2 regions of the Micromonospora coriariae genome follow, and region 2 is predicted to be linked to the other one. Evidence: riboswitches for the same ligand, from Rfam matches in the RefSeq annotation. Region 2 holds a riboswitch; the other holds the start of a gene.

Region 1 (15,269 bases), 660 kb from region 2:
CCGCCCGACTCGCCCCCGGCGACGAGGTCACCATCCCGGACGCGCCCTACGTGCACCTGTACGTGCCCGACGGCACGGTGAACCTGGAGGGCAGCGGCCCGCTCGGCACCGGTGACGCGGTCCGGCTCACGATGACCGGCGGCCGTCGGGTCACCGCCGACGAGCCGGCCGAGATCCTCGTCTGGGAGATGCACGCCACCGTCGCCTGACCCCGACCCGGCGTCCGGGAGAGGGCCGGGCGACGCGTCGTCAGGCCGGGGACTCGGTACGGTCTCCCGCCCACGTGGTGTGGAACGAGCCCTCGCGGTCGACACGCTGGTAGGTGTGCGCGCCGAAGTTGTCCCGCAGGCCCTGGATCAGCGCGGCCGGCAGGCGCTCGGCGCGCAGCGCGTCGAAGTACGCCAGCGACGACGAGAACGCCGGGGTCGGGACTCCGGCCCGGGCCGCGTCGGCCACCACCCGCCGCCAGCTCGGCACGCCGGCGCCGACCGCCTCGGCGAAGTACGGAGCCACAAGCAGCGTGGGCAGCTCGGGCTGCTCGTCGTACGCCTCGCGGATCCGGTCCAGGAAGCGGGCCCGGATGATGCAGCCACCCCGCCAGATGGTCGCCGTGCCACCGAGGTCGATGTCCCAGTCGTACTCCTGGCTGCCGGCGCGGATGTGGTCGAAGCCCTGCGCGTACGCGACGATCTTCGAGGCGAGCAGTGCCCGGCGGACGTCCTCGATGAACGCCTCCCGGTCGGCCACCTGCCACTTCTCACCGGCGTCCGGGAACGCCCGCTGGGCCGCCTCGCGCTGGTCGACGTGCCCGGAGAGGGAGCGGGCGAAGGTCGCCTCGGCGATCCCGGTGATCGGTACGCCCAGATCGAGCGCGCTCTGCACAGTCCACCGCCCGGTGCCCTTCTGCTCGGCCCGGTCCAGCACCACGTCGACGAAGGGCTGGCCGGTGGCCGCGTCGCGGTGGGCCAGCACGTCGGCGGTGATCTCGATGAGGAAGGACTCCAGCTCGCCGCCGTTCCACCCCCGGAAGATCTCCGCGATCTCCGCCGGCTCCGCGCCCAGTCCGGCGCGGAGCAGGTCGTACGCCTCGGCGATGAGCTGCATGTCGGCGTACTCGATGCCGTTGTGCACCATCTTGACGAAGTGCCCGGCGCCGTCCGGCCCGATGTGCCGGCAGCACGGCACCCCGTCCACGTGGGCGGAGATCTTCTCGAACATCGGCCCGAGCTTGGCGTACGACTCGACCGAACCACCCGGCATGATGCTCGGCCCGAGCAGCGCGCCCTCCTCGCCGCCGGAGACGCCGGTGCCCACGAAGTGCAGACCGTGGGTGCGCAGCGCCTCCTCACGGCGGCGGGTGTCGGCGAAGTGGGCGTTGCCGCAGTCCACGACGATGTCGCCCTCCTCCAGCAGGGGCACCAGCTCGTCGATCACCGCGTCGGTGGGCGCACCCGCCTTGACCATCACGATCACCGCCCGGGGCCGTTCCAGCGACGCCACGAAGTCGGCCATCGACTCGCCGGGCACGAAGGTGCCCTCGTCGCCGTGCTCCGCGATCAGGCTGCGGGTGCGCTCAGGCGAACGGTTGTGCACCGCCACGGTGAAGCCGTTGCGGGCCAGGTTGCGGGCCAGGTTGCGGCCCATCACCGCCAGCCCCGTCACGCCGATCTGCGCGGTCGCCTGCTCAGCCATCCGTGCCGCCACCTCTCACCGTCGTACTGCCGTGTTGCGACCGTATCGCGGTGCGCGGCGGAGCGGGCCGCCTCGTCGACAGCCGGTGATCGGCCGGTGGCGCTCAGCCCCGGCCAGCTGATTCTCCGCGCGGTCACCATCGCGGTGGGCGCGTCGGCAGCGGGCCGCCGATGTTGCCAGGAAAACCGGGTGCGCCGGTACCCGCCCACCCGATAGCGTGCGGGCATGCGCAACTGACGCCCCACTTCCGAGCCGGCCCGCTGCCCCGCGCCGCGGTCCGTGCGCTCCCGGGCGTCCCGCATCCCCACCCGCCGCGCGGCGGTGCCGGCCCTGCCCCACCCCGGTGAGCAGTCCCTTCCCTCTCGACCGTCGCGGCGCGACGGTCACCAGCTGAGCCGATCGAGCGCGGGAACCGCGTTGACGGTCGGCACCGAAGGAGGCCCGGATGCCTGCCAGGCGAAACCCGAAGAAGAAGTCGTCCCGTACCCCCGCACCGACGCCGCCCGGCACCGGGCCGGCGGCTGGCCGCGGCCCGCTGCCGGCTCTGCCGATCCACCCCGACCTGCCGGCCCTGACGGTCGAGTCGGCCCTGCCGGTCGGGGTGCCGCCGGCGATCGACGTGCCGGTGGTGGTCGACGTGCCGGCGGCGCTGGACGTGCCACCGGTGGCCGACGCATCGCTGGCGGCCGGCCGGCCGGCGGCGCCGAAGGCCGGACCGCCGCAGGCCGGGGCAGGCCGCTCCGCTGGCGGCAAGAGCCAGCGAGCCGGTCAACCGCGCCGCTACGCCTTCCGCCGCAGCTGACCGGCCCCGACCCGCGAGATCTCACGGTTGCCGCCTCCGCAGCGGCGGGGGCGGCAACCGCAGGATCGTGGGGGAGGGTCAGCCGAGCAGGGGGCGGAAGGTGCCGAGCAGCACGCTCACCGTCAGGGCCGCGCCGGCCAGCGCGACCGCTCCGGCGATGAGCAGTCCGTCGGCGGGGCCGAAGGGCTGACGGCGGGCCACGGTGCGGGGCGTTCCGGCGTCGAAACCGCGGGCGTCCATCGCCACGGCCAGCCGGGTGCCCCGGCGGATCGCCCCGACCAGCAGCGCGAACGCGGTCGAAGCGAACAGCCGCAGCTTCGCCGCCGGGTTACGTCCGGCATCGACGCCCCGTGCCCGACGGGCCATGCTGATCATCTGCCACTCCTGACCGAGCAGCGGTACCAGCCGGAACGCGGCCAGTGCCCCGATGGCGAACCGGGCCGGCGCCTTCGCGTTCTGGATCAGCGCGTCGGCCAGGTCGGTGGGGTCGGTGGTGGCGAACACTATGACGCCGGGCAGGGCGACCGCGAGCACCCGCAGGATCAGGCCGAGCGCGGTGAGCAGCACTCCGGTGGTCACCAGCACCGGCCCCGCGTCCAGCAGGACCCGGCCGGACCGGTCGGAGGCGAAGAGCACCAGGGTGACCAGGATGCCGACGGCGCTGACCAGCAGCGGCCACGCCCGCCGGGCCAGCACGCCGTAACGGATGCCGAACAGCGGCAGCACGGCGAGTTCGACGGCGATGGCGATCGCCGGGGCCACCGGGTCCAAAGTGGCCAGCAGGGTGAACGAGAACACCAGCGCGGCCGCCACCTTCGCCACCGGGTTACGGCGGGCCAGCGGCGCACCGGGCACGGCGACCGGCTCGATGCTGATCATCGAGCGGCCGGTCACGATCGCTCCAGGGTGACGGTTCGGTCGGCGAGCGCGGCGACGAAGTCCGGGTCGTGGGTCACGGTGACCACGCCGTGCCCGGCGTCGCGGAGGTCGGCGAAGAGGTCGACCAGCTCCCGCCAGGTCCGCCGGTCCTGACCGAATGTGGGTTCGTCGCAGATCAGCAGGCGGGGGGCGGTGGCCAGGGCGGTCGCCACGCTCAGCCGCCGGGCCTCTCCACCGGAGAGGGTGTACGGGTTGGCTGCGGCGAGCCGGGTCAGCCGCAGCCGGTCCAGCAGCCCCGCCACGGTCTCCGTGACGGCCGCCTCGGGCTGGCCGGTCCGACGCGGGCCGAGCGCCAGCTCGTCGAAGACGGTGCTGGTGACGAACTGGTGCTCCGGATCCTGGAAGACCGACCCGATCCGCCGGGCCAACGCGGGCGCCCGCCACCGGTGCGGCGCGGTGCGGTGGTCCGGCCCGGCCAGCTCGGCGGACGCGGTGACCCGGCCGGCGCCCGGCCGGAGCAGCCCACCGAGCAGCAGCGCGAGAGTCGACTTGCCGGCCCCGTTCGGCCCGCGCACGGCGAGCGCCTCCCCGGCGCGTACCACCAGGTCGGTGGGGGCCAGCCGGGGCGGCAGGCCGAGCCGGTCGGCGGTGAGCAGCAGCTCGCCGGGGGCTGCGGGCCCCCGCCGGGTGGCGACGGGATGACCCGGCACCCAGACGCCCTCCGCGGCGAGGGCGGCGCCGTGCGCCGCGAAGACCGCCTCCGGCGGGCCGTCCGCGCGGACCCCGCCGCCGGGCTCCAGGACGACCACCCGGTCGACCAGCGGGAGCGCCTCGGCGACCCGGTGCTCGACCAGGATCAGCGTGGTGTCGGCGTCCAGCGCGCCGGCCACCGCCCGCCGGACGAGGTCGGCCCCGGCCGGGTCGAGGTTGGCTGTCGGCTCGTCGAGCAGCAGCAGGCCGGGGCGCAGGGCCAGCGCACCGGCGAGGGCGAGGCGTTGCTGCTCGCCGCCGGAGAGCGCGGCGGTGGGCCGGTCCCGGTCGTACGGGAAGCCGACCCGGCGCAGCGCCTCGTCCACCCGGGGCCAGATCTCGCCCGCCGGCACCCCCCGGTTCTCCAGCCCGAAGGCGACGTCGTCGCCACTGCGGGCCATCACCAGCTGGGTCTCCGGGTCCTGAAAGACGATGCCGACCCGTTCCCGGCCCTTGCGCGGGTCGAGCCCGTCGATCTCGACGGTGCCCTCCTGCTCGCCGGAGTCCTCGGGCAGCAGCCCGGCCAGCGCGCTGAGCAGCGTGCTCTTGCCGGCCCCCGACGGACCGAGCAACAACACCCGCTCCCCGGCCTCGACCCGCAGGTCCACGCCGCGCACGGCCCACGCCCGGCGCCCGGCGTGCCGCCACCCGAACCCCCGCAGCTGAACCCCGCTCACCACACCCCCCAGCCCCGCCGCCGGCTCCACCCTGCCCCGTCGATCATGAGGTTGGCGGCACTTCCGGAGATCCACCCGAGGGCCAACCTCATGATCGACACGGGTGGGGTCAGATGGCGGCGCGGTCGCGGGCGACCGGGAAGCGGTCCAGGACGCCGGTGTTGGCCAGGGCGCGGGTCAGGACCCAACCGCCGACGCCGGCGATCACGGTGGCGCTGACGATGGTGAGCAGCGCGTACGGAACGCGGTAGTCGGCCAGGTCGTACTCGGCGTTCCAGACGAAGAAGTCGAACAGCGCGGCGCTGAGTCCGGTCAGCGCACCGGCCACCACCGCGGACGGCAGCCGGAACGAGCGGTACCGGAAGGCCGCGAAGGCCAGCTCGGCGCCGAGGCCCTGCACGATGCCCTGCGGGATCACCGTGCCGGCCCACTGGCTGCCCAGCAGCGCGGAGAGTACCGCGGCGACCGTCTCGCAGTAGAGCGCGGCGCCGGGCTTGCGAATGACCAGGCCGCCGACCACGGCCGGCATCAGCCAGACGCCGTAGATCAGGGTCTGCGCCGGCGGGAAGAAGGCGAACGCGCCCTCGGTGGCGCTCCACACCAGGCCCCAGGCCCAGAAGATGACGCCGAAGGCGACCGCGATCACCGAGGCGACCACGATGTCGATGGTGCGCCAGCGGTTGGTGTCGCTGTGGTTCATGTGAATGCTCCCAGTCCTGACTGCGAACCAGGAGAAGACGCACGCCGCGCGCCCGGTGGCACCGGACGGCGGCGCGGCTGGAGGTCGACCGAACTCCCTGCGCTGGCATTACCCAGATCAGGTTCGAGGGTCTGCGGGCGTGCCCGCACTCTCAGCGCTGTGCGCTCCCCTGTCGGATGTGAAGTTGTCTCGCTGACGCTAGCACCGACCAGGGGTACCGGCCCAGCAGGGCGTCCGCCCGACGCAGCGTCCGGTTCAGGAGACTTGGGCTGGGTAGGCTGACGATCATGCGGGTTGACGCACGGGGTTTCACGTTCGACGTACGCGCCGGTGGCCCACCGGACGGCGCGCCCGTCCTGCTGCTGCACGGCTTCCCCCAGCACTCCGGCGAGTGGGACGAGGTCGCCACCGCGCTGCACGCCGCCGGGTTGCGCACGTACGCGCTGGACCAGCGGGGCTACTCGCCGGGCGCCCGGCCGGCGGCTGTCCCCGACTACCGGATCCCCGAACTGGTCACCGACGCGGTGGCGGTGCTGGACGCGCTCGGGCTGGACGCCGTCCACCTGGTCGGCCACGACTGGGGAGCGATCGTGGCCTGGGCGCTGGCCGCCCGGCACCCCGAGCGGGTCCGTACGCTGACCGCGGTGTCCGTGCCACATCCGGCGGCCATGGCGCACGCGCTCGCCACCGACGGCCAGCAGAAGGCGCGCTCGTCGTACATCGCGCTGTTCCGCAAGCCGGGCAAGGCGGAGAAGGTGCTGCTGGCGTGGAACGCCACCGCACTGCGCAAGCTGCTCACCGGGGTGGGCGACGCGTCCCGCGTGGACCACTACGCCGACCCGATGCGCGAGCCGGGCGCGCTCACCGCGGCGCTGAACTGGTATCGGGCGATGTCCCGCGCAGACCTGGCCGGCGTCGGCCCGGTCGCGGTTCCCACCACGTACGTGTGGAGCGACCGGGACATCGCCATCGGCCGGACCGCCGCCGAGGCGTGCGCCGCCAACGTCACCGGGGACTACCGCTTCGTCCAACTACCCGGCGTGAGCCACTGGATCCCGGACGCCGCGCCCGGTCCGCTGGCCGAGGCGATCCTGGCCAGAACCAGCGGAACGGCCTGAGCCATGTCGGCCGAGAAGAACACCATGACGATGGACAGCGGCGGGCCGGGCACCCGACGCTCGATCGCCGCGCAACTGCGCATGCTGGGCGTACGCCCCGGCGGGACGCTGCTGGTGCACGCCGGGCTGCGTCAGCTGGGTTTCGTCTGCGGCGGGCCGCAGGCGCTGGTGCTCGCCCTGCGCGACGCGCTCGGCCCGGACGGCACGATCGTGGTGCCCACCCACACCCCGGACAACAGCGACCCCGCGCAGTGGCGCGACCCGCCGGTGCCGGTGGACTGGTGGCCGCTGATCCGCGCCGAGATGCCCGGATTCGATCCGGCGGTCACCCCGAGCCGCTTCATGGGCGTGTTGGCCGAGACGGTCCGCTGCTGGCCCGGAGCGCTGCGCAGCTCGCATCCCCACGTGTCGTTCGCCGCCCTCGGTCCGGCCGCCGAACAGGTGGTGGCCGGGCACACCCGGGCCGACATGCTCGGCGAGGGCTCCCCGCTGGCCCGGCTCTACGACCTCGACGCCCACGTGCTGCTGCTCGGTGTGGACCACGGGGTGAACACCTCGCTGCACCTGGCCGAGTACCGGCTTCCGGCACCACCCCGCGAGCAGTTGGGCGCCGCGATACGCACCGCTGACGGTGGCCGCGAATGGGTGTGGTGGCAGGACGTACGGCTCGACGAGACCGACTTCGACGCGTTGGGCCGGGACCTGGAGGCGACCGGGGCGGTCCGTACCGCACGGGTCGGCACCGGGACCGGGAGGTTGATGCGTCAGCGGGCGGCGGTCGACTTCGCAGTGGGATGGTTCGCCCGCAACCGGACAACGGAGGACGCATGACGGTGAGTGCCGAGGACTACCTGGCCGTGGTGACCGAGACGATCGGCCGGGTGGCCGAGAGCCAGCGGGCGGCGGTGGGGCGGGCCGCCGACCTGATCGCCGACGCGGTGCGTGCCGACGGTGTGGTGCACGCCTTCGGCACCGGGCACTCCGAGGCCCTGGCGATGGAGATCGCTGGCCGGGCGGGCGGTCTGGTGCCGACCAACCGGATCGCGCTGCGTGACCTGGTGCTGCTCGGCGGCGAACCGGCCGACCGGCTCGGCCCGCTGCTGGAGCGGGACCCGGCGGTGGCGCACCGGCTGTACGAGCTGGCCCCGGTGCGGCCCAGCGACGTCTTCGTGCTCGCGTCGAACTCCGGGGTCAACGGCGCGATGGTGGAGTTCGCCACGCTCGTCAAACAGCACGGCCATGGGCTGGTGGCGATCACCTCCGCACAGCACTCCGGCCGGATGACCTCCCGCCACCCGTCCGGGCGCAAGCTGGCGGACCTCGCCGACGTGGTGCTCGACAACGGCGCACCGTACGGCGACGCGACGTTGCCGCTGCCCGACGGTGGCACGGTGGGCGCGGTCTCCTCGATCACGGCGGCGCTGCTGGCCCAGCAGGTCACCGTGGAGGTGGTGGCCAGGTTGCTGGCCGCGGGGGAGCGGCCCCCGGTCTACCTGTCGGCGAACATCCCGGACGGCGACGCCCACAACGCGGCGCTGGAGGCCCGGTACGCGGGCCGCATCCGGCGCGGCGCCTGAGGCTCGTCCGGGCGGTGCCGGTGTCCCGGTGACGGGCCGGGAGGGCTCGTGAACCCGTTTCGCACCCGACCGGGTGGGGCACTTGCCTTGCCGGCGGCAGCCCGTACCGCTGGCAGTACCGTCTCACCGGAGGTAGCGCGTGTCCAAGGAGACCGAGAAGCAGCGTTGGCAGCGCAACTTCGCCGACCTGTTGCAGGAGCTGCGGGTCGCCCAGACCGGCGTGCAGATCCTTTTCGCCTTCCTGCTCACCCTGCCGTTCAGCAACGGGTTCACCCGCACCAACGAGTTCCAGCGGGACGTCTACATCGTCGCGTTGCTCGCCGCGGCCGCCGCCACCGCGCTGATCATCTCGCCGGTGGCGTTCCACCGGGCGCTGTTCCGGCAGGGGCGCAAGCCGGAGCTGGTCCGGTTCGCGCACCGGATGGCCACCGGCGGGCTCGCCTTCATGCTGATCTCCATGGTCAGCGCGGTGCTGCTGATCACCGACTTCGTGCTGGACCGGCCGATCGCGTTCGTGCTCAGCGCGCTGGCCGGGCTCTGGTTCCTCACCTTCTGGCTGATCCTGCCGTTCTCCCGACGCAGTTGGGGCGACGACGACATCGACGACGACGATGACGACCCACGCACCCTCGCCAACTGAGACCGGCGACCGGGTATCGAACTCGATCTTCACGGACCGCTACCCCTGAGTAACACCCGGGGGTAGCGTGACGGTAGTCGCGCACGTCGACGCAGCCGCACCGAGGTTCGAGGGGGCAGCCGTGACCACGACGCAGAACGGCCGACCGGCAGCGGACGGCCCCGATCCCGGCACCGCTCCGAGCACCGCCGGCGCCGCGGCGCCGTTGCCGACGGAGGCGGGGCAGGTCTCCGAGAAGGAGGCGCGGCAGGTCGCCGAGGCGGCTCGCGAGTCCGCGTGGGACCGGCCCAGCTTCGGCAAGGAGCTGTTCCTCGGCCGGTTCCGGCTCGACCTGATCGACCCGTGGCCCCGGTCCGACCCGGACGACGTGGCCCGCGCCGACGAGTTCCTCGGCCGGTTCCGCGCCTTCCTGACCTCCGAAGTGGACGGCGCGGCCATCGAGCGCGACGCGTCCATCCCGGACGCGGTGTTCCACGGGCTGGCCGACCTCGGCGCGTTCGGCATGAAGATCGACCGCAAGTACGGCGGTCTCGGGCTGAGCAACTTGCACTACTGCCGGGCGCTGATGCTGGCCGGCTCGATCAGCCCGGCGATCGGCGCGCTGCTCTCGGCGCACCAGTCGATCGGGGTGCCGCAGCCGTTGAAGATGTTCGGCACCGCCGAGCAGAAGCAGCGCTTCCTGCCCCGGCTCGCCGCCGGCGAGGTGTCCGCGTTCCTGCTCACCGAACCGGACGTCGGCTCCGACCCGGCCCGGCTGGCCACCACCGCCGAGCCGACCGAGGACGGCACCGGCTACCGGCTCAACGGCGTGAAGCTCTGGGCCACCAACGGCATCGTCGCCACCCTGCTGGTGGTGATGGCCCGGGTGCCGGCCACCGAGGGGCGGCGCGGCGGGATCACCGCGTTCGTGGTGGACGGCGACAGCGCGGGCATCACAGTGGAGCGGCGCAACGAGTTCGTCGGCCTGCGCGGCCTGGAGAACAGCCTGACCCGGTTCCACGACGTGTTCGTGCCCGCCGAGAACGTGATCGGCGGCGAGGGCAAGGGTCTGAAGATCGCCCTGACCACGCTGAACACCGGCCGGCTGTCGCTGCCGGCGATGTGCGTGGGCGCCGGCAAGTGGGCGCTCAACGTGGCCCGGGAGTGGGCCGCCGACCGGGTCCAGTGGGGCCGGCCGGTCGGCGAGCACGAGGCCGTTTCCCAGAAGCTCGCCTTCATCGCCGCCACCACGTACGGCATGGAGACCATGCTCGATCTCTGCTGCCTGCTCGCCGACGACGACCGCAACGACATCCGGATCGAGGCCGCGCTCGTCAAGCTGTACGCCAGCGAGATGGCCTGGAAGATCGCGGACGAGCTGATCCAGATCCGGGGCGGCCGGGGGTACGAGACGGCCGACTCGCTGGCCGCCCGCGGCGAACGCCCGGCCGCGGTCGAGCAGATGCTGCGCGACCTGCGGATCAACCGGATCTTCGAGGGCTCCACCGAGATCATGCACCTGCTGATCGCCCGGGAGGCGGTCGACGCCCACCTGTCGGTGGCCGGCGACATCATCGACCCGGAGGCGGGGTGGGGCCGTAAGGCCCGTGCCGGCGCCCGAGCCGGGGCCTTCTACGCGAAGTGGCTGCCCACCCTGGCCGTCGGCCGGGGGCAGAGCCCGTCGGCGTACGCCGAGTTCGGGCCGCTGGCCGCGCACCTGCGTCAGGTGGAGCGCTCGTCGCGCAAGCTGGCCCGGTCGACGTTCTACGCGATGTCCCGCTGGCAGGGAAAGATGGAGCGCAAGCAGGCGTTCCTCGGCCGGGTGGTGGACATCGGCGCGGAGCTGTTCGCGATGTCCGCGGTCTGCGTCCGGGCGTCCGCCGAGCGGGACAGCCGGCCGGAGAACGTCGAACTGGCCGACCTGTTCTGCCGGCAGGCCCGGGTCCGGGTGGACGCCCTGTTCGCCGCCCTGTGGGACAACACCGATTCGGTCGACACCGCCGCCGCGAAGCGCATCCTCAACGGCCGCTATGCGGCCCTGGAGGAGGGCGTCATCACCCCGTCCGACGAGCTGCCCTGGGTGGCCCGCTGGGCGCCCGGTCCGTCCGCCGCCGCCGACGTCCGCCGCCGTATCCCGCCGAAGTCGTGACGGGTGCCGCCCGGCGCGTCGCCGTGCCGGGCGGTCAGCGGGCGACCGCCCAGGCCAGCACCGCCGCCAGGATCAGGCCGTTGAGCACCGCGAGACCCAGGTACGCCGCAGACGGGATCTTCCGGCCCCGTCGGACGAAGGAGAGCAGGACCGCGGCGTAGCCGAGCAGCAGGACGGCGATGACGACCAGGAAGTAGAACACGCCGACGACCTTAGCGGGCCGCTCAGCGGCTCCTGGCGCGCAGGCCGAGCTGCCGCAACTCCAGCGCGGCCAGGGCGTCGACGGTGTCGTCGTCGCCGCGCCGCCACGCCTCGGCCACATCGGGCGCGATCCGGGTCAGCCGGCCCAGCGGCTGGGTGGCCAGCGCGCGCAGGGCGAGCAGGTCCCGGCCGGCCGGCCCCGCCGCCAGCTTCGCGGCCGAGGAGGCCCGGCGCATCCAGCGGACCCGCAGGGGCAGCCACCCGAACAGCACCAGACCGAGCGGGAAGATCAGCACTGCGATGGCGAGGGCGAGGGCGAGCTGGTCGACCAGCTGCTGCTGGTCACGGCCGGCGTCGGCGAGCGACCGGGCGGCGTCGGCGGCCCGCTGGAAGGGCGCGGTCAGCTCGTCGCCGACCAGCGGCACCCGGCCAACCTTGCTGCCGGCGTCGCCCAGGTTGTCGGCGAGCCCGCTGCCGGCGCCCTCCAGCTTCTGCCCCGGTACGGCGAGCTTCTGCACCAGGTCGTGCAGCCAGAGCGCGCCGCGGATCGCGACGTACACCCAGGCGACGACGAGCAGGTCGGTGAGCAACTGACGGGCGGCGGTCGGAAAGCGATCGGCGTAGATCTTCACGCCGGACAGCGTGCCACGAACCGCCGGACACGGCACTGGTCGAATCAGCCGGCGGGACGGCCAACCCGCATGCGGTCCACCCGTCGAATCGCCGTCGTCGCGCTCGTCGCCGGCAGCATTCCTCAGAGCAAAGGGCCTGGAGGGTGGCCGGGGCGTTGGTCAGTGGGCGCAGGCCGGGCAGGTGCCGAAGATCTCCAGGGTGTGGCTGACATCGGCGTAGCCGTGCTGGGCGGCGACCCGATCAGCCCAGCTCTCCACTGCCGGGCCGGCCACCTCGACCGTGTTGCCGCAGGCCCGGCACACCAGGTGGTGGTGGTGCCCCTCGCTGCACCGGCGGTAGAGGTGCTCGCCGCCCGGCGGGCGCATCACGTCGATCTCGCCCGCGTCGGCCAGCCCCTGCAGCGTGCGGTAGACAGTGGTCAGGCCGACCCGCTCGCCGCGTTGCCGCAGCATCGCGTGCAGGTCCTGGGCGCTGTGGAAACCCTCCATCTCGGCGAGCAGCGCGCTCACCGCCGAGCGCTGCCGGGTGTTGCGCACCGCGGTGCCACCCTCGCTCATCATCCCTCCCCGGCATGGCTGACCGCGTCCGCCACGATGTGCGCGACGTGCTCGTCGACCAGGCTGTAGGCGATCTCCCGACCCCGGCGGGAACCCCGCACCACGCCGGCGCCGCGCAGCACCCGCAGGTGCTGGGAGACCAGCGGTTGCGCGGCCCCGAGCTTCTCCACCAGCTCGTGCACGCACCGCTCGCCGTCGGCGAGCTCACTGACGATGGCCAGCCGGATGGGCGCCGACAGGGCGCGGAGCAACTCGCTGGCCCCATCGAACCCCTCGTAGCCCGTTGCGCTGGTCACCCTGCAACGGTAACCAATACCGGCGACATCCCGCTGATCAGGTTCAACCCAGCACGACCTCGTGCGGTTCCGGCGCCGGCGCGGCGGCCGGCGTGGCCCGGCGGCGCAACGCCCGCCAGACCCCACCCGCCACGGCCACCACCAGGAACGAGGCGATCGCCACCAGCACCACCGAGGCGCCCGGCGCGGTGTCCGCCGTGGCCGCCACCCAGACACCCGAGCCGGCGGCGAAGAGCCCGAGCGCCATCGCGGCGGCCATCGTGCTGCGGAAGCCCCGGGTGACCTGCTGGGCGGTGGCGACCGGCACCACCATCAACGCGCTGATCAGCAGCACTCCGACGGCCCGCATGGCGATTGTCACGGTGACCGCGGTGGCGACAGCGATCAGCAGGTTCAGCGTGCGGACCGGGAGGCCGGAGACCCGGGCGTACTCCTCGTCGTGACTGACCGCGAACAGCGCCGGCCGCAACGCGATCATCGTCACCAGGATCGCCGCGCCGAGCACCGCGATGGTGGTCAGGTCGGCGGGCGAGATGGTGGTCAGCGACCCGAACAGGTAGGCGTTGAGGTTCGCGCTGGTCGCGTCGGAAAGGCCGACCAGGAGTACGCCGCCCGCGATGCCGCCGTAGAAGAGCAGGGCCAGGGCCAGGTCACCGGAGGTACGCCCGCGGGCACGGACGATCTCGATGGCGATCGCGCCGATGGTGGCGGCGATCACCGCCACCAGCACCGGTGAGCGGTTGAGCAGCAGTCCCGCCCCGACGCCGGTCAGCGCCACGTGCCCCACACCGTCGCCGATCAACGCCAGCCGGCGCTGCACCAGGTAGATGCCGAGCGCCGGCGCGGCCAGGCCGATCACCAGCGCGCCGATCAGGGCACGCTGCATGTAGGGGTACTGGAAGAGTTCCATGGGTCAGTTGCTCCACAGCCCGGCGGGCTCGTCGTAGCAGTGCGGGTGCACGTGGTCGTGGTCGGGCTCCGCGTGATGGCCGGCCGGGTCCGGCACCGCGCCGTCGTGGGCGATGCGACCCTCGTGGACGACGACGGCCCGGCTGATCACCGGTCGCAGCGGGCCCAACTCGTGGGCGACGAGCAGCACTGTTCCGCCGTCGGCGACGAAGTCGCGCAGCGCGCCGGCGAACGCCTCCTGGCTGGCCGCGTCCACCCCGGCGGTGGGCTCGTCGAGAACCAGCAGCTCCGGCTGGCCGGCCAGGGCGCGGGCGATCAGGGTGCGCTGCTGCTGGCCGCCGGAGAGCGTGGACACCGGGTCACCGGCCCGGTCGGCGAGCCCGACAGCGCGCAGCGCGGCGTCGACGGCGGACCGGTCGGCTCGACCCGGCGGACGCAGCACCCCCCGACGGGCCAGCCGGCCGGAGGCCACCACCTCCCGGACGGTGGCCGGCACGCCGCCGCCGGCGCCCAGGCGCTGCGGGACGTACCCGATGCGCGCCCACTGTCGGAAACGGCGCAACGGCCGGTCGAAGAGGGTGACCGAGCCGGCGCTGATCGGCACCAGCCCGAGCACGGCCCGGATCAGGGTGGACTTGCCGGAGCCGTTGGCGCCGAGCACCGCGACCACCTCGCCGGCGGTCACGGTGAGTGAGACGTCCCGGAGCACCGGGCGGCCGTCGTAGCCGACCGCCCCGTGCTCGACGGTGATGACGGGTGCGCTCACGAGCAGCTCAACGCCGTCCGCAGGGTCTGCAGGTTGGTACGCATGACCGAAAGGTAGTCCGCGCCGCTGCCGGCGGCGAGCCCTTCGATCGGGTCCAGCACCGCGGTCCGCGCGCCGACCTGACCGGCGATGGTCTCGGCGACCTTCGGGCTGACCAGTGTCTCGAAGAAGATCGTGCTGGCCCGGTGCTCCTTCGCCTCCTCGATCACCTGCGCGAGCCGCTGCGGCGAGGGCTCGACGTCCGGGCTGAGTCCGGTGATCCCGACCTGCTCCAGCCGGTACCGGTCGGCCAGGTAGCCGAACGCGGCGTGGCTGGTCACGATCTCCCGCCGCTGGCAGGTCCGCAGGCCCTGGGTGAACTCGCCGTCCAGCGCCGTCAGGTCGCCGCGCAGCGCCGCGGAGCGGGCGGTGTAGTCGGCGGCGTGGTCCGGGTCGGCCTTGCCGAGCCGCTGGGCGAGCTGGTCGCCGATGGCGGCCAGTCGGGTCGGGTCGAGCCAGACGTGCGGGTCCTTGCCGCCGTGCTCCTCGGCGCGCCCCTCCTCGCCCTCGTGGTCGTGCCCGCCGGCCGACGCGTCCAGCAGCGGCTGCACGCTGGTGACGTCGAACGTCCGGTCGTCACCGTTCTGCGCGACGGCGTCGTCCACCGCCGGCTGGAAGCCCTTCAGGTAGACGATCAGCTCGGCCTCGCTCACCTGGCCGACCTGGCTCGGGGTGAGCTCCAGGTCGTGCGGCTCGGCGCCGGGCTTGGCGAGGTTGGTCACCCGCACCGCGTCGCCGCCGATCCGCTCAGCGAGGAACTGGAGTGGATAGAACGCGGCGACCACGTCGACCCGCTCGGGGTCGGCGCCGGCGGCGTTGCCGATGGAGCAGCCGGCGCCGGCGCCCAGGGCGAGCAGGGCGGTCGCGGCGGCCAGGACGCGGGACGTGGTGCGGTTGGTCATGTC
Region 2 (15,269 bases):
ACCCAGCCCCGCCGGGATATCGCCATGCTGTTCCAGAAGCCGGCGCTGCTGCCGTGGCGCACCGTCCTGGACAACGTTCTCCTGCCCGTGGAGATCTTCGGCTGGAGCCGCGCCAAGCACCGCGAGCGGGCCCGACAGCTGCTCGACGTGGCCGGCCTTGCCGGCTTCGAGAAGCGACTGCCGCACGAGCTCTCCGGTGGCATGCAGCAGCGCGTGTCGCTGTGCCGGTCGCTGATCGGCGAGCCCCGGGTGATGCTCATGGACGAGCCGTTCTCCGCGCTGGACGCGCTCACCCGCGAGGAACTCTCCGGCGAACTCCAGCGGGTGCACATGGAGAACAAGCCGACAATCGTCTTCGTCACCCACTCGATCGACGAGGCGGTGCTGCTCGCCGACCGGGTGGTCGTGCTGAGCCCCCGCCCCGGCCGTATCCGCAAGGTCGTCGAGGTGACCATCCCCCGGCCCCGCACCCTGGGCCGCAACGCCCACCTCGCGGACGTCGCCCGCGTCAGCGCCGATCTGCACGAGCTGTTGATGGAACGCGACCAGCCGGCCGCGGCCGGCGCGGAGGGACGATGAACATGCGGGTGTCGGTCTTCACCGAGCCGCACCGTGGCGCCAGCTACGACGACCAGCTCCGGTTCGCGCGGATGGTCGAGGCGGGCGGCTTCGAGGGCTTCCTCCGCGCCGACCACTACCAGTCGATGGGTGCCGACCCGGGCCTGCCCGGCCCGACGGACGCCTGGCTGACCCTCGCCGCCCTGGCCAGGGAGACCGAGCGGATCCGGCTCGGCACGCTCGTCACGTCGGCTACCTTCCGGCTTCCCGGCCCGCTGGCGGTGATGGTCGCGCAGGTCGACCAGATGAGCGGCGGTCGCGTCGACCTCGGCATCGGCGCCGGCTGGTACGAGCGCGAGCACATCTCGTACGGCATCCCCTTTCCGAAGGTCGGCGAACGCTTCGACCGGCTGGCCGAGCAGCTTGAGGTGATCACCGGGCTGTGGCGGACGCCGCCGGGCGCGACGTACAGCTACGCCGGCGACCACTACCGGCTGGTGGACGCGCCGGCCCTGCCCAAGCCGGTGCAGGTGCCCGGGCCGCCGATCATCGTGGGCGGGCGCGGCCCCAAGCGCACCCCCGAGCTGGCCGCCCGGTACGCCGACGAGTTCAACATGCCGTTCAAGTCCGTGGCGGAGACCGCCAAGGCGTACGACCGCGTGCGCGAGGCGTGCGACCGCAGTGGCCGGACGGAGTCCGGGCGGGCGCCGCTGGTGCTCTCCGCCGGAATCGTGGTGGCCATCGGGCGAACCGACGCCGAGGCGCAGCGACGGGCCGCGCCACTGCACGAGAAGAGCGCGCTGCCTCCGGAGGACCCGGTGGTCGGCTCGCCCGCGCAGCTCGTGCAGCGGATCGGCGAGTTCGCCGCGATCGGCGCAACCCGGGTGCACCTGCGCCTGATCGATTTCGCTGACCTGGACCACCTCGAGCTGATCGCCGCCGAGGTGCTCCCGCAACTGGACGGAGAACGATGACCGACGTGTTCGACGGGACCGAACTCGGGCCGGTGGGCCAGGAGATCGTGTACGAGAACGACCGGGTCCGGGTCTGGCACATCCGGCTCGAACCGGGCGAGCGGCAGCCGCTGCACCGGCACGACCACCCCTACCTCGTGGTGGCGATCGAGGGCGCGAAGAACGTCGTGCAGACGGTCGACGGCACCCTGATCGACGCCGACGAACCCACCGGCGGAGTGGTCTACCGGGACCCGGGCGCGGTGCACATGCTCACCAATGTCGGGGATACGACGTACCTGGCTCGGCTGGTCGAACTCAAGTAGACCCGCCGGGAGCGGGCCGGCGCGCCGCGCGGCGCGCCGGTGGCGATCGGGTGTACCAGGTGCGTAACGTGCCGGACATGGCCTTTCGGACCTGGGGCAGACTGCTGCTCACGGCGCTCGGGGTGAGCGTGCTGGCCGGAGCCGGTCAGCTCGGCGTCGCGTACGGATTCGGCATCGTCCGACTCACCGGCGCCTTCACCGGCACGACCGTCAATCAGTGGCCGGCCCAGCTCGTCTGGGTGGGCTGGTTCGCCGCGAACGCCGCCGTTGCCGGTGCCGTCCTCACCGGACGCCTGGCCCGCCGGGACGCCGTGCCGACCAGCACCGGCCGGCAGTTGGCCATCGGTGCTGCGGCCGCGCTCGGCGCCACCGTCGTCGCTCCGCTCTGCATGCAGCCCGCCCGGGCAGCCGAACTGATCTCCATCGACCCGGTCTGGGCGGTCGGCATCTGCGCCGTGCTCGGCGCGGTGATCGGGGCCGGCGCGGCGATCGCCGTCCTGCTCCGGCCCGAGCTGGGCTGGAACATGGCCGCGGTGGCCGGTGCGGTCTGGGTGCTGGCGCTGGTCTCCGTCCTGCCGTCGCTCGGCACCGTCGGCCCGCTGCCCACGGTCCGGCTCGGGGTCCTCGAGCCGAGCTGGTTGGACGACGACGCTGCACAACGGCTGGCGCTCGTCGTGCTGCCCCTCACGGCGCTGCTGGCCGGCGCGGCGACCGCCGGGCTGGCCCGCTGGCGTGGTCAGGTCCCCCTGGTCAGCGGTGCCACCGGGGTGGCCGGCCCGGTGCTGGTGGCGTTCGCCTACCTGACCGCCGGTCCGGGCGACGCGGTGGATCGTTACCAGACCACCCCCTACTACGGCGCGCTGATCGCGGTCCTCGCCGGCGCGCTCGGCGCGGCTGCGGCCGCCCTGCTGCGCTGGCCGGCGCGTGCCCGCACGGCCGATCGGCGGGCGATCGAGCCGACCGACATCCTGCGCCCGTTGCCCGCCGGCCCGGCCCTACCCGGCGCCGACTCGGCGGCCGATCGGGACGCCACCGAACCCACCGGGGCGGACCTGGCCAGCGCGAGCGCCGGGCACGACCCGCGCGCCGCCGACAGTGCCGGCGTCGGACGTGAGCCGGGCGCCGCCGACAGCACCGGTGCCGTCCGCACCGTCCCAGCCCACTGGGACTGGCCGGCGACCTCGGGGATCGGTCAGCACGGCTCGGTGCCGGCCCACCCGACCGGCACCCCCCTGCCCCGACCGGCCGGCGGTCCCCGCCACCACAGCGACGACGCCGGTGACCCCGCGACGACGGCCACCACGGGCGAGCCGAGCGCTACCACACCAGGCAGGGGCGGGCCGCGCACCGACGAGCCGACCCAGGACGGTTCGGTCGGCGGCGACCCCGCCGCTCCGGAGGGCGGTCCGGGCGACGACGGCTCGACCAGCACCGCGGCCATGGCCACGACCGGCGCGGCCCGGCCGACCGGCGAGGACGCGACGAACCACCACTCGCCAGGTGACGGCGCGACCGCCGCGACCACGGCGAGCGCGGAAACGACCACAGCGAGCCCGCGGACGACCACGACCAGCACGGGCACGACCAGCACGGGCACGACCAGCACGGGCACGACCAGCACGGGCACGACCAGCACGGGCACGACCAGCAAGAGCAACGGGGCGACCAGCGAGAGCGCGGGCACTGCGGGTAACGGCACGGCCGGCGCGCCGGCGCCCAAGCCGCGCCGGACCCGCAAGCCGAAGGCCGCCCCGACCTCAGACCTGGCCGACGGTACGACACCGTCCAATCCGGAGACCGCCGCCGACCCGGCCAGGTCCACGACCGCCGGCCGCGCCAGAAGAACCCCCCGGCCCGCCAAGGCCACCGACGGCACCGGGTCCGGCACGGCCACCGACGGCTCGCAGCCCGGAGAGGACGCCCCGGGCACCGAGCCCGGTCAGGGCGCCGGGACGCCCGCGACGGCCCCCGCCGCCACCACCGCCCCTGCGGCGAGCCCCGCCGCCCCTACCGACCCGGCGGCGGCCGACCCTGCCGGCGATTCCGCAGCCGCCGTCGCGCCCCGGACCGAGCGGACCACCGGCACCGAACGGCCCACCGACACCGAACGGCCCGCGACCGCGAGTGGTTCCGCCGGACCTCTGTTCGGGGCGGCGGCAACCGCAACCCCGGAGGCGGATCGGTGGACCCCGGCCGCGCCAGCCTGGCCGGTCAGCCCGGCGTGGACGGCACCTCAACAGGCCGGCACCCCGGAACCGACCGCATCGGACGCCCCGACCAGCCGGGAGGAGCCGACCGAGTGGACGCCGCGGCCCCGGCACCGGGCACCCCTGCCGGACCTGAGCAGGGCCAACACCTGGGACGCGTTCACCACCGCACGCAGCGAGGGGGCGGCAGACCCGCTGCGGAGTTCGGCGGGCGCCACCGGGCCGGCGTCGACCGACTCGCCCGCGGCCGGCGACCCGGCACCTCCCACCGGAACATCGGGTCCGACCGGCACCGCCACACCGACCCGCCCCGCCACACCCTCCGTCCAGCGCAGCGCATCGGACCGGGCGGCCAGTCGATGGCGACGGGCCGCCGGCACGCCGGCCCCGGCCGCCGAGGCTGTTCCGGCCTCCGCGGCGGGACAAGCCTCCCCGACCTCGGCCTCTCCGCTGGTGCCGGAACAGAACGGCACCGGTACCGACGGTCCGGCGAGCGCCGACGCCGCACCGGGTGCCGGCAACGACGCGGAGCAGCCATCCCGCCGGGGACGGCTCGGCAGCCTGTTCCGCCGCAACCGGACCCGCGCCGAAGAGGAGAGCCAGGCCGCACCGGATGCGACCGAGCCACTGCCGGCACAGGACGAGGAGTTCGTCGACTGGGTCTCCGGCCTGAGCAAGCCGGTGGCGGACAACGAGCCGGAGCAGGAGAACGGCCGCCGCTCGCTGCGCTCCACCGGGCGACACCACCGCGACTGACCCCGAAACCCCGCGCTGGCCACCCCTGTAGGGGTGCCCAGCGCAGGGCCGGCGGATCAGGCCAGCGGCAGGTAGACCCGGCCACCACCGGAGACGAACTCCGCCGACTTGTCCTTCATGCCGCGGGCCGCGTACTCCTTGAGCTCCTGGGTGATTTTCATGGAGCAGAACTTCGGGCCGCACATCGAGCAGAAGTGTGCCGTCTTCGCCGGCTCGGCGGGCAGCGTGGCGTCGTGGTACGAGCGCGCCGTCTCCGGGTCCAGCGACAGGTTGAACTGGTCCTCCCAGCGGAACTCGAACCGCGCCTTGGACAGCGCGTCGTCCCACGCCTGCGCGCCGGGGTGCCCCTTGGCCAGGTCCGCGGCGTGCGCCGCGATCTTGTACGCGATGACGCCCGCCTTGACGTCGTCGCGGTCCGGCAGGCCCAGGTGCTCCTTCGGGGTGACGTAGCAGAGCATCGCAGTGCCGAACATGCCGATCATCGCGGCGCCGATCGCCGAGGTGATGTGGTCGTACGCCGGCGCGATGTCGGTGGTCAGCGGGCCGAGCGTGTAGAACGGCGCCTCGTGGCACCACTCCTGCTGGAGGTCCACGTTCTCCTTGATCTTGTGCATGGGCACGTGCCCCGGCCCCTCGATCATCACCTGCACGTCGTGCTCCCAGGCCACAGTGGTCAACTCGCCGAGGGTGCGCAGCTCGGCGAACTGCGCCTCGTCGTTGGCGTCGGCGATGGAGCCGGGCCGCAGCCCGTCACCGAGGGAGAAGGTCACGTCGTAGCGGGCCAGCAGCTCGCACAGCTCGGCGAAGTTGGTGTAGAGGAAGTTCTCCTCGTGGTGCGCCAGGCACCAGGCTGCCATGATCGAACCGCCTCGGGAGACGATCCCGGTCACCCGGTCCACCGCCAGCGGCACGTACGGCAGCAGCACCCCGGCGTGCACAGTCATGTAGTCCACGCCCTGCTCGGCCTGCTCGACCATTGTGTCCCGGAACACCTCCCAGCTCAGCTTCACCGGGTCGCCGCCGACCTTCTCCAGCGCCTGGTAGATCGGCACCGTCCCGATCGGCACCGGCGAGTTGCGCACGATCGCCTCGCGGGTCTCGTGGATCCGTTTGCCGGTGGACAGGTCCATCACCGTGTCGGCACCCCAGCGGGTGGCCCAGGTCAGCTTCTCCACCTCCTCGGCGACCGACGAGCTGACCGCCGAGGTGCCGATGTTGGCGTTCACCTTGACCAGGAACGCCTTGCCGATGATCGCCGGCTCGCACTCCGGGTGGTTCACGTTGAGCGGCAGCACCGCCCGGCCGGCGGCGATCTCGGCCCGGACGAGCTGCGGGTCGACGTTCTCCCGGATCGCCACGAACTCCATCTCCGGCGTCACCACGCCGGCCCGCGCGTAGGCGAGCTGGGTCGGCCGCCGCCCGGCCATTCCGGTCAGCGGCGTACCCGCGCCCCGTGCCGGGGCGACATCACCCCGTTCGGCGATCCACGGCCCGCGCAGCGGAGGCAGCCCGACCTCCGGGTCCGAGCCCGGACCGGACGTGTCGTAGAGCCGCACCGGCGGATGGTCGCCGGTCAGCGCCACCTCGGCGAACGGCACTCGCACATCCGGCCGTGCCCCCTCGACGTACACCTTGCCTCGTGCCTGCATGACAGCCTCCCTGGTGATCAAGCGGACCAGCCGAAGTGATCCAGCGGCCCGCGGCCCGCACCCAGCTCCCAACCCCGCGCTCCGGTCAGTGCGCGAAGCACGTACTCCTTGGCGACCCCCACCGCCGCCGGCACCGGATCGCCCAGCGCGAGCCGCACGGCGATCGCCGCCGAGAACGAGCACCCGGTGCCGTGCGTGTGCCGGGTGTCCACCCGAGGTGCGCGCAACAGGGTGGTGTGGCCGCCGCCGTGCAGCACGTCGACCGCCTCGCCCCCGTCCAGGTCGCCGCCGGTGACCACGACGTACTCCGGGCCGCCGGCCGCGAGGGCCTCGGCGGCCGCGACCATCCCGGCCACGTCGTCCACCGGGCGCCCGGTGATGGCTGCGGCCTCCGCGCAGTTCGGCGTCGCCACCCTGGCGTACGGAAGGATCCGTTCGACTGCACCCACCACGCCGAGCCGGTGACCGCTGGTGGCCACCAGCACCGGGTCGACGACGAGCTGGGGCAGCCGGCCGTCCCGGGCGGCCTCGGCCACGGCGTCGGCGACAGCGGGACTGCCCAGCATCCCGGTCTTGACCGCGCAGACCGTGAAGTCGGCGAGCACGCTGTCCAACTGCTCGGTGACCGTGCGCGGGGGCAGCGGCAGGACGGCGTCGACGCCCCGGGTGTTCTGTGCGGTGATCGCCGTGAGGACGCTGGTGCCGTACGCGCCGAGCGCCGCGAAGACCTTGAGGTCGGCCTGGATGCCGGCGCCGCCGCCGGAGTCGGAGCCGGCGATGGTGAGGATGGTGTGGGGTGTCACGGCCCCTCCTTGGTTGCGGTTGGGGATCTGGCTGACTCCGCGCCGGGTTTCAGGGGCTTGGGGGTGACCGCCTCTTGGAAGGCTCTGGTCAGACTCGCTGCTGTCCGGGTGGGATCTTTTGCTCGCATGAGTGCGCCCAGTACGGCTACTCCGGCTGCTCCTGCTTGGATGCAGGCGGTCACCTGTTCTGGGGTTTCCACACCTCCCAGCGCCAGCACCGGTGTTGGGCTGACCTGGATCAGCTCGTGCAGCCCTTTGGTTCCCAGGGGTGGGCCGTAGCCGGGTTTTGTCCCGGTCGGGTGGACCGGGGAGACGGTGGCGTAGTGCTCGGTGGTCAGGCGGTTCAGCTCGGTTCCGTTGTGGCAGGAGCGGCCGACCAGGCGGTGGGTCGGGGGCGGGTAGGGGCCGGCGGCGGGCAGGTGGACGGCGTCGCCGTCGAGTGGGTCGGGGCCAGCCACGATCAGGGTTCCGGCGACGTCGGCGAGGATCGAACGCAGGTCGGCGGCGAGGGCGGCGCGCTCGGCGCGGGGCAGGTCCTTCTCCCGCAGCACCACCCAGCGCGCTCCCCCGGCGACCGCCCCCGCCACCACCTGATCGAGCGCCCCCCGCGCCACCCGCCGATCCGTCAACACCACGACGCCCGACGGCACGGCCCCGGGCGGGACGCGTTCGGGGGTCACAGGTCGGGTCTTCCCTCGTCGGGGGTGGACGGGAGGGCGTGGAAGCGGCGGGCGATCCGGCCGGCGCCGGCGGCCAGCCGGCCCGCCTCGACCGCGTACCGCATCGCGGTCGCCATCGCGACCGGGTCCGCGGCCCGGGTGACCGCGCTGGCCAGCAGCACAGCGTCGCAGCCCAGCTCCATCGCCAGGACCGCGTCGGACGCGGTGCCGATGCCGGCGTCCAGGATCACCGGCACGTCCACGCCCTGCCGGATCAGCCGGATGTGGTGCGGGTTGCCGATGCCGAGTCCCGAGCCGATCGGCGCGCCGGCCGGCATCACCGCGGCGCAGCCCACGTCGGCCAGCCGGCGGGCGAGCACCGGGTCGTCGCTGGTGTACGGCAGCACGGTGAAGCCGTCGGCGACCAGTTCCTCGGCGGCACGGAGCAGCTCGACCCCGTCGGGCAGCAGGGTCCGCTCGTCACCGATCACCTCCAGCTTGATCCAGTCGGTGTCGAACGCGTCCCTGGCCAGCCGGGCCACCTTCACGGCCTCGGTCGCGGTGTGGCAGCCGGCGGTGTTCGGCAGCAGCCTTACCCCGCACCGGTCCAGCAGCTCCAGCAGCCCACCGGCCGAGCCCGGCGCGGTGTCCACCCGGCGCAGCGCCAGAGTGACCAGCTCGGTGCCGGACGCCCGGATCGCCCGCTCCAGCACGTGCAGGTTCGCGGCGCCGCCGGTGCCGAGGATCAGCCGCGAGGTGAACGTCGCCCCGCCCAGCTCGAACGGCACGGCCGTCACCCGCCCTGCGCGGCGGTGAGCAACTCGACGCGATCACCGTCGCGCAGCGCAGTGGTCGGCCAGCCGGCCCGGGGCACCACCTCGCCGTTGACCGCGACCGCCACCCCGCGCTGCTGCGGCACGATATCGCTGACCAGATCGGCCACCGAGGCGCCACCGGGGACGCTGCGCCCGCTCCCGTTCACAGTCAACTCCACAGGTCCTCCTCCGTCGTCCGATCAGGTGCACCGACATCGGCCGCACCGGGCCCGGCCAACCGACCGGCCGCGTTGGTGGGATCCGGGCCGGCGGCGGCGAACCGGCCCGGATGAAAGGGCGTGAGCAGCGGGTCGGCCACACCGGTGGTGACCAGGTCGGCGATCAGGTCGGCGGTGATCGGGGTGAGCACGATGCCGTGCCGGTGGTGCCCGGTGGCGGCCAGCACGTCCGGCCGGGCGGGCAGCGGCCCGAGGATCGGTGCGTTGTCCGGGGTGCCCGGGCGCAGCCCGGCGACCGTCTCGACCAGGTCGTACTCGGCCAGCTCCGGGAGCAGGTCGACGCCGGCACGGAGCAGGCGCAGCACCGCACCGGCGGTGACCGTGGTGTCCGACCGCTCCTCGACCGTCGCGCCGAGCACCACCTCGCCGTCGGCGCGGGGCACCAGATAGACCTGCTCGCCGTCGGCGTACCCCCGGATCACGTGCCGGAAGCCCGGCGCCGCGCCGCCGGGCGCGCGCAGCCGGAGGATCTGGCCCTTCACCGGCCGGACGGGCAGGCCGGTGAGGGCGGCGGCGCCGCAGCCGGCGGCGACCACGGTGACCCGGGCGTCCACGTCGGAGAGAGAACGGACCGCCTGCGGCGCGAGCACCGCGCCGGCCCGCTGCGCGGCCGTGCGCAGCGCCGGCACCAGCAACCGCGGGTCGACCTGGTGGTCGGTGGACGCGAGTGCCCCGCCGCGCACCCGCGGCGCGAGCGCCGGCTCGCGGTCGCGCAGCTCGGTGGGGCGCAGCGGGGTGACCGGCAAACCTAGCCCCTGCTGGTACGCCCAGAGCCGGCGCGCCTCGGCCAGGTCGTCCGCGGTCAGCCCCACCAGCAGGGTGCCCTCGGTCCGGTAGCCCAGCTCGACGCCGCTCGCCTCGGTCAGCTCGTCCGCGAACGCCGGCCAGCGGGCGGCGGACGCCAGCAGCAACCCGGTCAGCTGCCGCTCACCGAAGTACGCCTCGGCCACCGGAGAGAGCATTCCGGCGGCCACCGCCGACGCCCCCGAACCGGGGGCCGGGTCGTGCACCACCACCCGAAGCCCCCGGGCGGCGCACCGCCAGGCGATCGCCAACCCGATCGGCCCCGCCCCCACCACCGCCACGTCCGCAAGGAAGGGCCCCTTGTTAACGGATTCTGTAGAGGAAGGGCCCCCTGTTAACACGTCAGCGCCCCGAGCAGCTCGGCGGTGGCCCGGGCCGGGTCGGCGGCGCCCGATACCGCGCCCACCACCGCCACCCCGTACGCCCCGGCGGCCCGCAGCGCCGGCACCCGGGCGGCGGTCACCCCACCGATCGCGACGACCGGTACGTCGACGGCGTCGCTGACCGCGCGTACCCCCGCCGGGCCGATCGGGTCCGGCAGCCCGGATTTGGTGCTGGTGGTGTGGCACGGCCCGACGCCCAGGTAGCTGGCCCCCGCGGCGACGGCCTCGATCGCCGTCTCCGGTGCCCGGGCGGTGGCCCCGAGCACGCCGTCGGGGCCGAGCACCCGGCGGCCGGCGGCGACCGGCAGGTCGTCGGCACCGACGTGTCCACCGGCGGCGCCCACCGCCAGCGCCACGTGCAACCGGTCGTTGACCAGGCAGGTCGACCCGTACGGCATGCAGAGCGCGAGCACCCGCCGGGCCAGGTCGTACGCCTCACGGTCGGTGGCGGAGTCCTCGACCCGGACCTGCACCACCAGGTCGGCGCGGGCCGCGGTGAGGGCGGCCCGGACCACGGTGAGTGGATCCCGTCCGGGTCGGGTGTCGGTGATCAGATGCAGTCGCCCAAGGGACGGCACGGCAACGCTCCTCCCTGCGCCGGCATTACCCGGATCAGGTTCGACGGTCGGGGGCTGTCAGCCCCCCTCTCAGCCCGGTACACCGGGCTCCCGTGGGTTACTTGCGTGTCACCGTACGACAGATCCGGCCGCCTGCCAAGGCGGGGTCGGCGGGCGACCGGGCGGGCGAGAATCACCCCGCTCCGCGAGATCCGTTGGGCGCTTCATACGGTCCTGTTCGGAATGTCGCCCACCGTTGCAGAACCGTTACCCGCCGGCATCTTGCCGGACATTGATCGAACCGAATTAATTTGTTCAGCGATTCGACAAAATGCTGGCGTGGATGCCCTGGCACGGCACCCGCACCGGCTCCATCCGGGACGGTCTTCGGCGAGCCGGCCCCCGCGATCCCTGTCCACCGCGACATAGGAGGCGGCGTGTCCCATTCTCGTCGTGCCCGCGTACCCATCACCGCGACCCTGATCTCCCTGGCCCTCGCCTCGACGACCCTCTTCGGCCTGCCGGCACAGGCGGCACCCGCCGCCGCGCAGGTCCCCGTGAGGGATGCGCAAGCCGCGGCCCCGGTCAGCCAGGTGGCGCCGAAGGCGCCAAAGGCTGAGGCCGATCCCTTCTCCGTTCTGGTGTTCTCCAAGACGGCCGGCTTCCGCCACGACTCCATTCCCACAGGTCTCGCCGCGATCCAACAACTCGGCGCGGCCAACGGATTCACCGTGGACAGTTCCGAGGACGGTGGCGCGTTCACCGACGCCAATCTGGCGAAATACCAGGCGGTGATCTGGCTCTCCACCACCGGCGACGTCCTGGACGCCGAGCAGCAGGCCGCGTTCGAGCGTTACGTGCGGGCCGGCGGCGGTTACGTGGGCATCCACGCCGCCTCCGACACCGAGTACAGCTGGGCCTGGTACGGCGACCTCGTCGGCGCGTACTTCGCCAACCACCCGGCGAACCAGCAGGCCACGGTCAAGGTGGAGGACCACGCCCACCCGTCCACCGCCGAGCTGCCGGACCGCTGGTCCCGCTTCGACGAGTGGTACAACTACCAGACCAACCCCCGGCCGGACGTGCACGTGCTGGCCAGCCTGGACGAGAAGAGCTACACCCCGGGCGCCGGCGCGATGGGCGCCGACCACCCGATCGCCTGGTGCCAGGACTTCGACGGTGGTCGTTCCTGGTACACCGGCGGCGGGCACACCAGGGAGTCGTACGCGGAGCCGGAGTTCCTCTCCCACCTGCTCGGCGGCATCCGGACCGCCGCCGGGGCGGCGGACGCCGACTGCGGCGCCTCGAAGACCGCGAGCTTCGAGAAGGTCGCCCTGGACAGCAACACCAGCAACCCGATGGAGCTGGACATCGCCCCGGACGGGCGGGTCTTCTACGTCGAGCGCGACGGTCGCGTGCAGATCGTGAAGCCGGACACCGGCAACACCGTCACCGCCCTCGACCTGGACGTCTTCACCGGCAACGAGGACGGCCTGATCGGCATCCGGCTCGACCCGGACTTCGCCACCAACAGGTGGGTGTACCTGTACTACGCCCCGAACGACGGCGTCACGCGCAACCTGCTGTCCCGGTTCACGGTGAACGGTGACGCCATCGACCCGGCGAGCGAGAAGCAGGTGCTGCGGGTCGACACCCAGCGCAACACCTGCTGCCACGCCGGCGGCAGCATGGCCTTCGACGGCGCCGGCAACCTCTACCTGGCCACCGGTGACAACACCAACCCGTTCGAGTCGAGCGCGTACTCGCCGATCGACGAGCGGCCGGGGCGCCAGGACTTCGACGCGCAGCGCACCTCCGGCAACACCAACGACCTGCGCGGCAAGGTGATCCGGATCCACCCTGAGGACGATGGGACCTACACCGTCCCGGCGGGCAACCTCTTCGCGCCGGGCACCGAGAAGACCCGACCCGAGATCTACGCGATGGGCTTCCGCAACCCGTTCCGGATCGGCACCGACCCGAAGACCAACACGCTCTACGTCGCGGACTACGGGCCGGACGCCAACGCGGACAACCCGAACCGGGGCCCGCGTGGGCTGGTCGAGTGGAACATCGTCACCCCCGGCAACTACGGCTGGCCGTACTGCACCGGGACGAACGAGGCGTACAACGACTACACCTTCCCGTCCGGCCCGAGCGGCCCGAAGTTCGACTGCGCGGCGCCGGTGAACAACTCGCCCAACAACACAGGCCTGACCAACCTCCCGCCGGTCGTCCCGGCCACCGTCGACTACGGGTACGCCGGTGACGCGCGGTACCCGGAGATCGGCGGCGGCGGTGCCCCGATGGGCGGCCCGGTCTACCGGTACGACGCCGACCTCAATTCCACCCGGAAGTGGCCGGCGTACTACGACGGCAAGGCGCTGCTCGGCGAGTGGAACCAGAACAAGATGTACACCATGCAGGTCACCGCCGACGGCAAGTCGTTGGTGGACATCAACCAGCTGCTCACCGGGATGAGCATGATCCGGCCGATGGACTTCGAGTTCGGCCCGGACGGCGCGCTCTACCTGATCGAGTGGGGCAGCGGCTTCGGCGGCAACAACGACAACTCCGGCGTATACCGGATCGACTACATCGCCGGTGAGCGGGCGCCGATCGCGGTGGCGGCGGCCACCCCGACGTCGGGGGCCGCGCCGTTGACTGTCGCCTTCTCCAGCGACGGCTCGCGCGACCCGGACGGCGGCACGCTCACCTACGCCTGGGCCTTCGGCGACGGCCAGACCTCCACCGAGGCGAACCCGACGCACACCTACGCCACGGCGGGCAGCTTCACCGCCCAGCTCACCGTCACCAACCCGGAGGGCCGTACCGCGGTGGCCAACGTGCCGGTCACCGTGGGCAACACCGCGCCGACGGTGACCATCGAGTTCCCACCCGACGGCGGGTTCTTCGACTGGGGTGACCAGGTCCGCTACACCATCAAGGTGACCGACCCGGAGGACGGGCAGATCGACTGCAACCAGGTGCGGCTGCAGGTGCTGCTCGGTCACGACGAGCACGCCCACCCGCTGGAGCAGCACACCGGCTGCACCGGCACCGTCCAGACGTCGCTCGCCTCCGGCCACGGCGCCGAGGCGAACGTCTTCGCGGTCTTCGAGGCCACCTACACCGACGAGGGCGGCGCTGGTGGCGCCGGTCCGCTGACCGGCCGGGCGATCGAGCAGTTGCAGCCCAAGCGCAAGCAGGCGGAGTACTTCACGGCCACCGGGCGGGCACCGGGGAGCACCGGCGGCGGCGACGCCGGCGTGCAGCGGGAGACCGGCGGCGACACCGCCGGCGGCGGCCAGAACATCGGGTTCATCGAGGACGGCGACTGGTGGTCGCTCTCCCCGGCGAACCTGACAAACGTCACAGACATCCGGTTCCGGGCCGCCTCGGCCGGCTCCGGAGGCCGGGTCGAGGTCCGCGCCGGCGCCGTCGACGGACCGGTGGTCGCCACGGCCACCGTGCCGGGCACCGGCGGGTGGCAGACGTACACGGACGTGACCGCGCCGGTGACCGGTGCCGCGAGCGGCACGCTGTACTTCGTTGCCGAGGACCCGAACGGCGGCGCGGGGTCGCTGTTCAACGTCAACTGGATGGACTTCCTCGGCCGCGGCGTCACCGAGAACGCGCCGCCGGTGGTCACCGCCACCGCCACCCCGGCCACCGGCACCGCGCCGGTCACCGTCGCCTTCGACGGCACGGCCACCGACGCCGAGGGAGACACCCCGCTGACGTACGCCTGGGACTTCGGTGACGGCGGCGCGGCGACCACCCTGGACGCCAGCCACACCTACACCAGCCCGGGCGCCTTCACCGCCACCCTGACGGTGACGGACAGCAAGGGCGCGAAGTCGTACGCCACCGTGCCGGTGCGGGTCGACGCGCCGAACACGTCCTGCTTCGGGGCGCGTTCGGACGACTTCGACGGCACCAGCCTCGACAAGAGCCGGTGGAGCAGCGTGGTCCGGGAGAACCAGCTCTACTCGGTCTCCGGCGGCGCGCTGCGGCTGCCCACCGCGGTGGGCGACCTCTACGGTGCCCGCAACGACGCCACAAACCTGGTGCTCCAGGCGGCTCCGACCGGCGCCTGGCAGGCGACCACCCGGGTCACCCTGCCGGTGACTGCCAACTACCAGCAGGCCGGCCTGCTGGTGTACGGCGACGACGACAACTACGCCAAGCTGGACCTGCTGTACAACGGCAGCCGGCGGGTGGAGTTCATCCGGGAGACGGCCGGCACGCCGCGCAACGAGGCCGCCGACAGCACCGCCGCACCGGCGGGCGACACCGTGCACCTGCGGATCACCAGCGACGGGACGGACCTGACAGCGGCCGTCTCGGCCGACGGGCAGACCTTCACCCCGGTCGGACGGTCGGCCGCGCTCGACGGCATCACCAACCCGCGGATCGGCCTCTTCGCGGTCAACGGCGGCACCGAGGCACCGGTGGTGGACGCCAGCTTCGACTGGTTCCAGATCACGCCGGACGCCCCGGCCGGGCCGGTCGTGCCGTCGGACGAGTTCACCGGCGACGCGCTCGACAAGTGCCGGT

The links. A riboswitch is a leader RNA that binds a small molecule or an ion and turns the genes downstream of it on or off. The one in region 2 is predicted to bind thiamine pyrophosphate.
Region 1: linked by a shared signal. The riboswitch ahead of GA0070607_RS19330 (ECF transporter S component) and the one ahead of thiE (thiamine phosphate synthase) in region 2 are both predicted to bind thiamine pyrophosphate.

Annotation. Positions count from the first base shown of each region.
Region 1 is NZ_LT607412.1:4,108,861-4,124,129, forward strand. It holds gene GA0070607_RS19305 (pirin family protein) at 1-209, shown strand, start outside; gene gndA (NADP-dependent phosphogluconate dehydrogenase) at 250-1,692, opposite strand; gene GA0070607_RS19315 (hypothetical protein) at 2,138-2,494, shown strand; gene GA0070607_RS19320 (energy-coupling factor transporter transmembrane component T family protein) at 2,573-3,373, opposite strand; gene GA0070607_RS19325 (ABC transporter ATP-binding protein) at 3,385-4,800, opposite strand; gene GA0070607_RS19330 (ECF transporter S component) at 4,910-5,500, opposite strand; TPP riboswitch at 5,577-5,681, opposite strand; gene GA0070607_RS19335 (alpha/beta fold hydrolase) at 5,788-6,618, shown strand; gene GA0070607_RS19340 (aminoglycoside N(3)-acetyltransferase) at 6,643-7,449, shown strand; gene GA0070607_RS19345 (sugar isomerase domain-containing protein) at 7,446-8,195, shown strand; gene GA0070607_RS19350 (DUF6328 family protein) at 8,335-8,835, shown strand; gene GA0070607_RS19355 (acyl-CoA dehydrogenase family protein) at 8,957-10,963, shown strand; gene GA0070607_RS32790 (hypothetical protein) at 10,998-11,165, opposite strand; gene GA0070607_RS19360 (hypothetical protein) at 11,188-11,796, opposite strand; gene GA0070607_RS19365 (Fur family transcriptional regulator) at 11,956-12,354, opposite strand; gene GA0070607_RS19370 (ArsR/SmtB family transcription factor) at 12,354-12,650, opposite strand; gene GA0070607_RS19375 (metal ABC transporter permease) at 12,694-13,560, opposite strand; gene GA0070607_RS19380 (metal ABC transporter ATP-binding protein) at 13,564-14,325, opposite strand; gene GA0070607_RS19385 (metal ABC transporter substrate-binding protein) at 14,322-15,266, opposite strand.
Region 2 is NZ_LT607412.1:3,453,421-3,468,689, reverse strand. It holds gene GA0070607_RS16310 (ABC transporter ATP-binding protein) at 1-579, shown strand, start outside; gene GA0070607_RS16305 (LLM class F420-dependent oxidoreductase) at 582-1,532, shown strand; gene GA0070607_RS16300 (cupin domain-containing protein) at 1,529-1,837, shown strand; gene GA0070607_RS33000 (hypothetical protein) at 1,915-4,800, shown strand; gene thiC (phosphomethylpyrimidine synthase ThiC) at 4,857-6,449, opposite strand; gene thiD (bifunctional hydroxymethylpyrimidine kinase/phosphomethylpyrimidine kinase) at 6,467-7,252, opposite strand; gene GA0070607_RS16280 (thiamine phosphate synthase) at 7,249-7,902, opposite strand; gene GA0070607_RS16275 (thiazole synthase) at 7,929-8,708, opposite strand; gene thiS (sulfur carrier protein ThiS) at 8,705-8,905, opposite strand; gene thiO (glycine oxidase ThiO) at 8,896-10,110, opposite strand; gene thiE (thiamine phosphate synthase) at 10,104-10,730, opposite strand; TPP riboswitch at 10,725-10,834, opposite strand; gene GA0070607_RS16255 (ThuA domain-containing protein) at 11,147-15,269, shown strand, end outside.